Regions from separate parts of the Acidovorax cavernicola genome, predicted to be linked through region 2. Evidence: predicted binding sites of a transcription regulator. Region 2 holds the regulator's gene; each other region holds the start of a gene.
What was found. Region 2 encodes HrcA, which represses chaperone genes, less so after heat shock. Its sites were predicted from a motif close to TTAGCACTCNNNNNNNNNGAGTGCTAA; they were not measured.
Positions count from the first base shown of each region.

Region 1: D3H34_RS14470 (co-chaperone GroES) is a predicted target of HrcA. The motif match lies at 1,149-1,175, and genes of this name have one in related genera.
Region 3: rpoH (RNA polymerase sigma factor RpoH) is a predicted target of HrcA. The motif match lies at 1,865-1,891, and genes of this name have one in related genera.

Region 1 covers NZ_QXMN01000016.1:16,042-19,315, reverse strand. The annotation lists gene D3H34_RS14480 (LysR family transcriptional regulator) at 1-137, shown strand, start outside; partial or broken gene D3H34_RS14475 (helix-turn-helix domain-containing protein) at 314-571, shown strand; gene D3H34_RS14470 (co-chaperone GroES) at 1,259-1,549, shown strand; gene groL (chaperonin GroEL) at 1,582-3,234, shown strand.
Region 2 covers NZ_QXMN01000023.1:89,857-93,130, forward strand. The annotation lists gene D3H34_RS18525 (cupin domain-containing protein) at 1-30, opposite strand, end outside; gene D3H34_RS18530 (LysR family transcriptional regulator) at 195-1,145, opposite strand; tRNA gene D3H34_RS18535 (tRNA-Ile) at 1,289-1,365, opposite strand; gene hrcA (heat-inducible transcriptional repressor HrcA) at 1,398-2,405, opposite strand; gene D3H34_RS18545 (NAD kinase) at 2,437-3,274, shown strand, end outside.
Region 3 covers NZ_QXMN01000038.1:1,215-4,488, reverse strand. The annotation lists gene D3H34_RS23830 (DNA alkylation repair protein) at 13-837, shown strand; gene rpoH (RNA polymerase sigma factor RpoH) at 895-1,836, opposite strand; gene D3H34_RS23820 (LysR substrate-binding domain-containing protein) at 1,973-2,908, opposite strand; gene D3H34_RS23815 (aminotransferase class IV family protein) at 3,034-3,274, shown strand, end outside.

The sequences.
Region 1 (3,274 bases), on a different contig from region 2:
TGCTGCTGCCGGCGCACCCGCTGCCCGAGCAGCAGATCCACCTGCTGTATCCCTCGCACCGCCACCCGTCGAGCATCGTCCGCGCCTACCTGGACTACTGCCAGAACCACCTGCCGCGGCACCTCGGCCTGGCCTGAGGCCAGCCGGCGTTTGCAGCTGCGGAACGACGCTGAACATTCGCAGCGCCCACGTCGCAACTCATTGATTTGTTGTTTACCGTCGAAAATTGACCCAGCTAGCGCAGTAATTTCCGTCTAAGACTGACCCACGTAAAACCCTACCCTGCTGATTTTTAAAGCAGGGGATCCTAGGAGTGATAGACGTGGCGACATTGAGTGTCATCAGACGCTGGGCCCTGCGAGAGCAGATGTCCATCCGCGAGATAGCCAGGCGTACAGGCCTGTCTCGCAACACCGTAAAGAAATACCTGCGTGCGGGCGAAGAAATGCCGCGCTACGCCAAGCGGGAGAGCTCAAGCAAGCTCGATCCCTATGCCGAGAAGCTCGCGACCTGGCTCGCGATCGAGGCCACCAAATCGCGGAAACAGCGGCGCAATCTGCGGCAGATCCACACACTCAACCCAAAAAGGAGAACACCAAGCACTTATCCACACAGTGAAGCCTTCAGGCTCACAAAGCGGGTGGGTCAGTATTTAGTGGAAATCTAGGGTCAGAGATCGGCGGAATCCAACAGAGCTGGCCAAAAAGCTCAGCCAGAGAAGCAGGCAGATCGGACTGCGGAGCCTTTGCAAGCGAGGAAAAATCAAACATTTGCGAAGCCTTGGTAACACTGTGATACAGACATTCTGCCGTGCTGCCGAGGAAGCAAATATGCGGACAACCCGGTGCGAGCCGCAGGTGGTGCCGAGACGAATGTGTTGCACATGGGTGCGGAACCCTGGGTTTCCGTCCCGGCACCATTTACGGCACTTGGCCAAGGAGCAGGCTTTCTGAAGTTCACGCCGTAAAGATCGGCAACCAGTCTGCACCCGTTGGTTGGCGTCCTCGTAGACAGCTTCTCGACACTCTTTTTTACCCGGGTAAAAAAACAATGCGAAGATTAAATGGCGTATGCACTAATCTCCACCGGCGTTCCGCAGCAGCCGCCATGGGCCCCCGCTCTTGAAAGGTCATTGAATGCCCTTATGATTAGCACTCGCTGCTGACGAGTGCTAACAGCCCTCCCATCCAGTCGACAGGTCGCCGGTTTCTCCGGCGCCCGACCACAAACAAACCCGTTCTTATCTCCAGGAGATGCAATGAAACTTCGTCCTTTGGCCGATCGCGTGATCGTCAAGCGTGTTGACAGCGAAACCAAGACTGCCTCCGGCATCGTCATCCCCGACGCCGCCGCCGAAAAGCCCGATCAGGGTGAAGTCCTGGCCGTGGGCCCGGGCAAGCGCAACGACAAGGGCGAACTGGCCGCACTGACCGTCAAGGTCGGCGACCGCGTCCTGTTCGGCAAGTACAGCGGCCAGACCGTCAAGGTCGGCGGCGACGAACTGCTGGTCATGAAGGAAGACGACCTGTTCGCAGTCGTCGAGAAGTAATTCAACAGATCCCCATTCGGAGTAACTGAAAAATGGCAGCAAAAGACGTAGTCTTCGGCGGTGAAGCCCGCGCACGCATGGTCGAAGGCGTGAACATCCTGGCCAACGCCGTCAAGGTGACCCTGGGCCCCAAGGGCCGCAACGTGGTGCTCGAGCGCTCGTTCGGCGCCCCCACCGTGACCAAGGACGGTGTGTCGGTCGCCAAGGAAATCGAACTCAAGGACAAGCTGCAGAACATGGGCGCCCAGCTCGTGAAGGAAGTGGCCTCCAAGACCAGCGACAACGCCGGTGACGGCACCACCACCGCGACCGTGCTGGCTCAAGCCATCGTTCGCGAAGGCTTCAAGTACGTGGCCGCCGGCATCAACCCGATGGACCTGAAGCGCGGCATCGACAAGGCCGTGTCGGCCCTGGTCGAAGAGCTGAAGAAGGCTTCGAAGGCCACCACCACCTCGAAGGAAATCGCGCAAGTCGGCTCGATCTCGGCCAACAGCGACGAAACCATCGGCAAGCTCATCGCTGACGCGATGGACAAGGTCGGCAAGGAAGGCGTGATCACTGTCGAAGACGGCAAGTCGCTCGAGAGCGAACTCGACGTCGTCGAAGGCATGCAGTTCGACCGCGGCTACCTGTCGCCCTACTTCATCAACAACCCCGAGAAGCAATCGGCGCTGCTCGACAACCCCTTCGTGCTGCTGTTCGACAAGAAGATCAGCAACATCCGTGACCTGCTCCCCACGCTGGAACAAGTCGCCAAGGCCGGTCGTCCCCTGCTGATCATTGCCGAAGAAGTCGAAGGCGAAGCCCTGGCTACCTTGGTCGTGAACACGATCCGCGGCATCCTGAAGGTCGTGGCTGTGAAGGCTCCTGGCTTCGGCGACCGCCGCAAGGCCATGCTGGAAGACATCGCCATCCTGACGGGCGGCAAGGTCATCGCTGAAGAAGTGGGCCTGACCCTCGAGAAGGTGACGCTGGCCGACCTGGGCCAAGCCAAGCGCATCGAAGTGGGCAAGGAAAACACGATCATCATCGACGGCGCCGGCGCTGCAGGCGACATCGAAGCCCGCGTGAAGCAGATCCGCGTGCAGATCGAAGAAGCCACGAGCGACTACGACCGTGAAAAGCTGCAAGAGCGCGTGGCCAAGCTGGCCGGCGGCGTTGCCGTGATCAAGGTTGGCGCCGCCACCGAAGTCGAAATGAAGGAAAAGAAGGCTCGCGTCGAAGACGCCCTGCACGCCACCCGCGCTGCAGTGGAAGAAGGCGTTGTGGCTGGCGGCGGCGTGGCTCTGCTGCGTGCCAAGCAAGCTGTGGGCGACAAGGTCAAGGGCGACAACGCCGACCAGGACGCCGGCATCAAGCTGGTGCTGAAGGCCATCGAAGCCCCCCTGCGCGAAATCGTGAACAACGCCGGCGGCGAAGCCTCGGTGGTCGTGAACGCGGTTCTGGCCGGCAAGGGCAACTACGGCTTCAACGCTGCCAACGACACGTACGGCGACATGCTCGAGCTGGGCATCCTGGACCCGACGAAGGTCACCCGCACCGCACTGCAGAACGCCGCTTCGGTGTCCTCGCTGCTGCTGACGACCGAAGCCATGGTTGCTGACGCACCCAAGGACGAAGCTGCAGCCGGCGGCGGCATGCCCGACATGGGCGGCATGGGCGGCATGGGCGGCATGGGCATGTAATTGCTCGGCTGAGCACTGCTCACCAAAGCAAAGGGCCGCG
Region 2 (3,274 bases):
CCCGAAGCGGGTCTGGTATGCAACGGTCATGGGTGTCTCCTGAGGTGCCGGACGATGCAGCGTGGCTGCTGCGATGCCTGCACTTTAGGAAACGGAGGGCGACAGCGGTAGGCCCGAAACGCGGGCCGCATTGTTCGGCAAATCCGTTCAATGCACAGGGTTTACCCCGGAACGGGCCGTGCCCGGCAACCGCCTCAGGCGTCCCAGATCAGGCCCGGCGGCAGCAGGCCGCGTTCGATCATGGCCGCGTCCCACGGCGGCACCTTGGAGAAGGCCTGGGTCAGGTGTTCGATGAACAGCCGCAGCTTGAATGCATTGCGCGAGGTGCCCGCGTACACCGCGCTGAGCGAGAACGACGACAGCTGGTGCGCCGGCAGCACCACCTCCAGCTCGCCGCGCAGGATCGCCTCGCCGGCCACCAGCGTCGGCAGGCAGACGATGCCGGCATGCTCCATGGCGTACTCGCGCAGCAGGTGCACGCTGTTGGTGAGCAGCGCCGCGCTCATGTACAGCGTGACTTGCTCGCCGGCGTGGTGGAAGGTCCATCGGTCGCGCGTGGGGTAGCCCGAGTACAGGCCGAGCGTGTGCTTGTGCAGATCGCGCGGGCTCGCGGGCCGCCCGTGCGCGCCCAGGTACTCGGGCGTGGCGCAGAACACCCGCCGCACCGGGAACAGCGGGCGCGACACCAGCTCGGTCGACGCCGCCGGAAAGATCTGCAGCGCGCAATCGACACCCGCCTTCACCGGATCGACCACCGCATCGCTCACGATGAGCTCGAGGTGGATGTCGGGAAAGCTCACCTGGAAGGCGCGCAGCAGCGTGGCGAAATGCCCCAGCACGAAGCCTGTGAGCGCATGCACGCGCAGCGTGCCGGTGGGCCCGTCCTTCGCGTCGCGCATCTGGTCCATGATGTTGTTGGCCCGCCCGACCAGATCGACGCAATCGCGCAGGAAGGCCTGCCCCACGTCGCTGAGCCGCACCACGCGCGTGCTGCGGTGGAACAGCGGCGCGCCGACATGGTCTTCGAGCTGCTTCACGCGGCTGGTCACCACGGACTTCGACACCCGCATCTGGCGCGCGGCCTCGGCAAAGCTCTGGGTCTGCGCGACGCGCACGAAGGTCTCTATGTTTTCGAGGCGGTCCATGGGTCACGCAATGTAGCGGGTCCGCGGCGCGGCACGTTGGACGGGCCTCCAGGCCCTTGCATCGAATGCATTTCGCCCCCAAAAGCAAAAGAGCTTGCTATCCATTGGATAGCAAGCTCTTCTACTGAAACAACACTTGTGAGTGGTAGGCCGTGATGGGCTTGAACCATCGACCAACGGATTATGAGTCCGCTGCTCTAACCAACTGAGCTAACGGCCCACGCGGGCCCGATTCTATGCGCCGCGCGCGGGCTACTTCCGGTAGCTCAGCGCATTGCCCACCAGCCGCGACGTGATGTCGACGATCTGGATCATGCGGTCGTACGGCATGCGGGTCGGCCCGATCACGCCCAGCGTGCCGACCACCTGGCCGTCGACCTCGTAGTTGGCGCTGACGATGGACAGTTCCTCGAAGGGCACGACCTGGCTTTCGCCGCCGATGAAGATGCGCACGCCCTCGGCCTTGCTCGACACATCGAGCAGCCGCATCAGCTGGGCTTTCTCCTCGAAGAGCTCGAAGGCACGCCGCAGCTGCCCCATGTCGCTGGAGAAATCGGTCACCGACAGCAGGTTGCGCTCGCCGGAAATCACGACGTCATCGGCCTGGGCCTCGGTGAGCACTTCGGAGCTGACCTGCACCGCGGCCTGCATCAGCGCAGCGATTTCACCGCGCAGCTTCTCGACCTCGGACTGCAGCCGGTCGCGCACCTGCTCGATCGTCAGGCCCGCGAAATGCGCGTTGATGTAGTTCGAGGCCTCGACCAGTTGCGACTGCGAATAGTCGGTCTCGGGGAAGATCACGCGGTTCTGCACATCGCCGTCGGGCGACACGATGATCACCAGCAGCCGCCGCTCCGACAGGCGCAGGAATTCGATCTGCTTGAACACCGAAGCGCGCCGTGGCGCCATGACGACACCCACGAATTGCGACAGGTTCGACAGCAGGTGGGCCGCGTTGGCGATCACCTTCTGCGGCTGGTCGGCCGCCAGGCTGGGCGCGCTCATCTGCTCGCGCTGCGCGGTCAGCATGGTGTCGACGAACAACCGGTAACCGCGCGTGGTCGGCACGCGCCCAGCCGAGGTGTGGGGGCTGGCGATGAGCCCCAGCGCCTCGAGGTCGGACATGACGTTGCGGATGGTCGCGGGCGAGAGGTCCAGCCCCGACGAACGCGACAGCGTGCGCGATCCGACGGGTTGCCCATCGGCGATGTAACGCTCGACGAGCGTCTTCAACAGCAACTTGGCGCGGTCGTCCAGCATTGCAAGATTTTAGTGTTGTAATTTGTGAGCTATGACCTCTCGCTTTCGTCACGTCGCCCTGATCGGCAAATACCAGGCTTCCGGCGCCCGGGCGCAGGCCGATGCGCGCGATGGCGTGATGGAGGGCATCGGTGCCTTCCTCGAATCGCAGGGTTGCACGGTGTTCGTGGAACGCTCGTCCTGCGAAGACACCGACGCGCCGCCCCATCCGCGCTACCAGGCACTGTCGGTCGAGGAAATCGGCCAGCGCTGCGACCTCGGGCTCGTGGTGGGCGGTGACGGCACCATGCTGGGCATCGGCCGGCAGCTCGCGAGCTACGGCATCCCGCTGATCGGCATCAACCGCGGCCGGCTGGGCTTCATCACCGACATCCCGCTCGACAACTACCAGGCCACGCTGATCCCGATGCTGGCCGGCGAGTACGAAGAAGACCACCGCAGCCTGATGCACGCGCAGGTGATCCGCGACGAGGCTCTCGTGTTCGACGCGCTCGCGATGAACGACGTGGTGGTCAACCGCGGCGCCACCTCGGGCATGGTCGAGATGCGCGTGTCGGTGGGCCGGCATTTCGTGGCCAACCAGCGCGCCGACGGGCTGATCATCGCGTCGCCCACGGGTTCGACCGCCTATGCGCTCTCGGCCGGGGGGCCGCTGCTGCATCCGGCGGTGCCGGGCTGGGTGATGGTGCCGATCGCGCCGCACACGCTCTCGAACCGCCCCGTGCTGCTGCCCGACGCCGACGAGATCGTGATCGAGTTGGTGAGCGGTCGCGACGCCAGCGCCAATTTCGACATGCAGTCGCTCGCCTCGCTCGCCATCGGCGACCGCGTGGTGGTGCGCCGCTCCGACTTCCGGGTGCGCTTCCTGC
Region 3 (3,274 bases), on a different contig from region 2:
GGCGTCCGGGCCATGGCATCGGTGGAGCACCTGAAGTCGCGCAAGGGCGCGTTCCGCATCGCGCTCATTCCGCCGGAGGTGCTGGGCGCGCTGAACGGCGGGCTGATCGAGACGGTCAATCTCAACGAATTCCTCGCGCTCGAGCTGCCGCTGCTTGCGCGCAGCGTGGCGGGCCATGTCGGCCTCGACGCGGCGCACGAACGGCTCGACGACACCCTCGCCATGCTGGCGGCCTTCAAGCCCATGCAGCGCCACAGCCACATCGCGCGGGCGCTGTACGACATGACGGCGGAACACGCCGAGCGCGATGCCGTGGCGCACCGGCTGGCCACGCACGCCAGCGACGTCGCGCGTTGCTGGGCGGTGCAGTGGATCACGCTGTCGGGCCTGCCGCTCGCCGACCAGCTCGACGCCGTGCGCCGCTTCGCGGCCGACCCGCACTTCGGCGTGCGCGAGTTCGCGTGGATGGCGGTGCGCGACAGCGTCATCGGCTCGCTCGACGAAGCGCTGGCGCTGCTGCAGCCCTGGGTGTCCGATGCCGACCCGAACGTGCGTCGCTTCGCCAGCGAGCTGACGCGCCCGCGCGGTGTGTGGTGCGCGCAGATCGAGGCGCTGAAAACCGAGCCCTGGCTCGCGCTGCCGCTGCTGGAGCCGCTGCGCGCCGACGGCCATCGCTATGTGCAGAACTCGGTGGCCAACTGGCTCAACGACGCAAGCAAGACACAGCCCGAATGGGTCGAGACGCTGTGCACGCGCTGGGTGGCCGAATCGCCGGTTGCCGAGACCCGCTACATCGCGAAGCGGGCGCTGCGTACGCTGGCCAAATCGACCCCCTGAATGAAAAAAAGCCCGGCATGACCGGGCTTCTTTTCGAGGGGAGGGCGGTGGCTGCGCTTACGCGTATTCGGCCAGCGCCTTCTTCATCTTCTTCATCGCGGCCACTTCGATCTGGCGGATGCGCTCGGCGCTCACGCCGTACACCGCGGCCAGGTCGTGCAGCGTCATACCGCCCGAGCCGTCGTCGTTCACCTTGAGCCAGCGCTCTTCGACGATGCGGCGGCTGCGGTCGTCCAGCGCCTCAAGGGCGGTGGCGATGCCGTCGCTCGACAGGCGGTCGCGCTGCTGCGATTCGAGCAGTGCGGTCGGTTCCTGCGTGGCGTCGGCCAGGTAGGCGATCGGGCCGAAGCCTTCGTCGCCGTCATCGGACGGACCCGGATCGAGCAGCACGTCGCCGCCCGACAGGCGGGTTTCCATCTCGAGCACTTCCTCGGGCTTCACGTTCAGGCGCGTGGCCATCTGCGAGACCTCGTCGGGACTCAGCGTTTCGCGGTGCGTGCCGTTGTCGGCCGCGGCCGAGTCGGCCTTGAAACCCTGCTTCATGGACCGCAGGTTGAAGAACAGCTTGCGCTGGGCCTTGGTCGTCGCGACCTTGACCATGCGCCAGTTCTTCAGGATGTACTCGTGGATCTCGGCCTTGATCCAGTGCATGGCGTAGCTCACCAGCCGCACGCCCTGGTCGGGGTCGAAACGCTTCACGGCCTTCATGAGGCCGACGTTGCCTTCCTGGATCAGGTCGCCGTGCGGCAGCCCGTAGCCCAGGTACTGGCGGGAAATGGAAACGACGAGGCGCAGGTGCGACAGGACGAGCGCACCGGCGGCTTCGAGATCGTTCTGGTCGCGCAACTTGCGTGCGAAGCCCTGCTCTTCCTCGAGCGTGAGCAGCGGCAGGCGGTTGGCGGCCGAAATGTAGGCATCCAGGTTGCCCAGCGGGGGAACCATCGACCATGGATTGGCGACGGCCAGCTGGTTGGCAGAGACTCCAGACAGCGTTGTCATCAGGGGAAACTCCTTTGTGTTGGCCATATTAGCACTCGGTTAGAGGGAGTGCTAAGCCAAGGGTTCCCTTGGGTTTCTATCGTTGCGATAGCTTTTGTCGCGATTTGTTGGATATTTGTATGCCGTTTGGCATTTTTCAAGTTCCGGGCGCTTCCCGGGCCTGTGCCGCCTGACCGAGCAGCCAGCCCTGGAACGCCTGGATGCGCGGGTCCTGGGCGCTGCCCTCGGGGTAGACCAGGTGGTAGGCGTAGCCTGCCGTCATGGGCACGCCGATGTCGAACAGCCGCACCAGCCGGCCTTGGGCGAGGTCGGCGGCGATCATGTCCAGGTCGGCCAGGCCGACCATGCCGCTTTCGGTCACGGCGCGTACCACGTCGCTCGAATCGGCGAATCCGATGCAGCGGCTGTCGTCGAAGTCTTCGATGCCTGCCGCGGCCATCCACATCGGCCAGTTCGGCCAGACCATGCCCTCGGTTTTCCAGTCGACGTAGCACAGCGTGTGCTGGAGCAGGTCGCGCGGCGTTGCCGGCCGGGGGCCGCTGGCGAGCAGTTTCGGACTGCAGACCGGCACGATCAGGGTGTCGAACAGGCGCTGCGAGCGGGTACCCGCGTCGCGCCCGGTGCCGAACCGGATCGCCACGTCGATGTCGTCGGCGTCGAAATCCCGCAGCGCGTCGGAAATGTCGAAGCCCAGCTCCAGTCCCGGATTCGCGGCCCTGAACTGCGGCAGCCGGGGCAGCAGCCAGTTGGTCGCGAAGCGGGCGCTGGTCGACAGGCGCAGCGTCGCCGCCCCGCGCGCCATGCGCCGGGCGCGGCCGGCGGCGCGGCGCAGGGTGTCGAGCGCGTCGGCGGTGGCCTCGAACCACACGGCGCCGGCCGGCGTGAGGCGGATGCTGCGGCTGGTGCGCGTGAACAGCACCACGCCCAGCTGGTCCTCGATCTCCTTGATCTGGTGGCTCACGGCCGCTGGCGTCAGGCCCACTTCTTCAGCAGCCCGCGTGAAGTTCAGGTGCCGACCGGCGGCCTCGAAGGTGCGCAGGGCTCGGGTGCCGGGCAGCAGTTTGGGATGCATTGATCTTCAAATGATTTTTGATGATTTTCCAAAAACTATTCATTTCTTTTAATGAAGTCAACGCGGGATAGTTCAGGAACTTGATGATCTTCCCGCAACGACCCGTTTCCAGGAGCAACGAAATCATGTCCGCCAGCGCCCCTTTCGTTTCTTCCTTCGTCGTGCAGCGCAACGGCCAGCCTGCCACCGCCGAGACCCTGGCGTCGCTCGCCTTCGCCGGCCACGCCCATTTCACGGCCATGCAGGTGCGCGGTGGCCAGGTGCGGGGTCTCGATCTCCATCTGGCGCGGCTGCGCTTCGCCTCGCAGACCCTGTTCGGCCGGGCACTGCCCGACGACGCAGTGCGCGCTCACCTGCGGAGCGCGC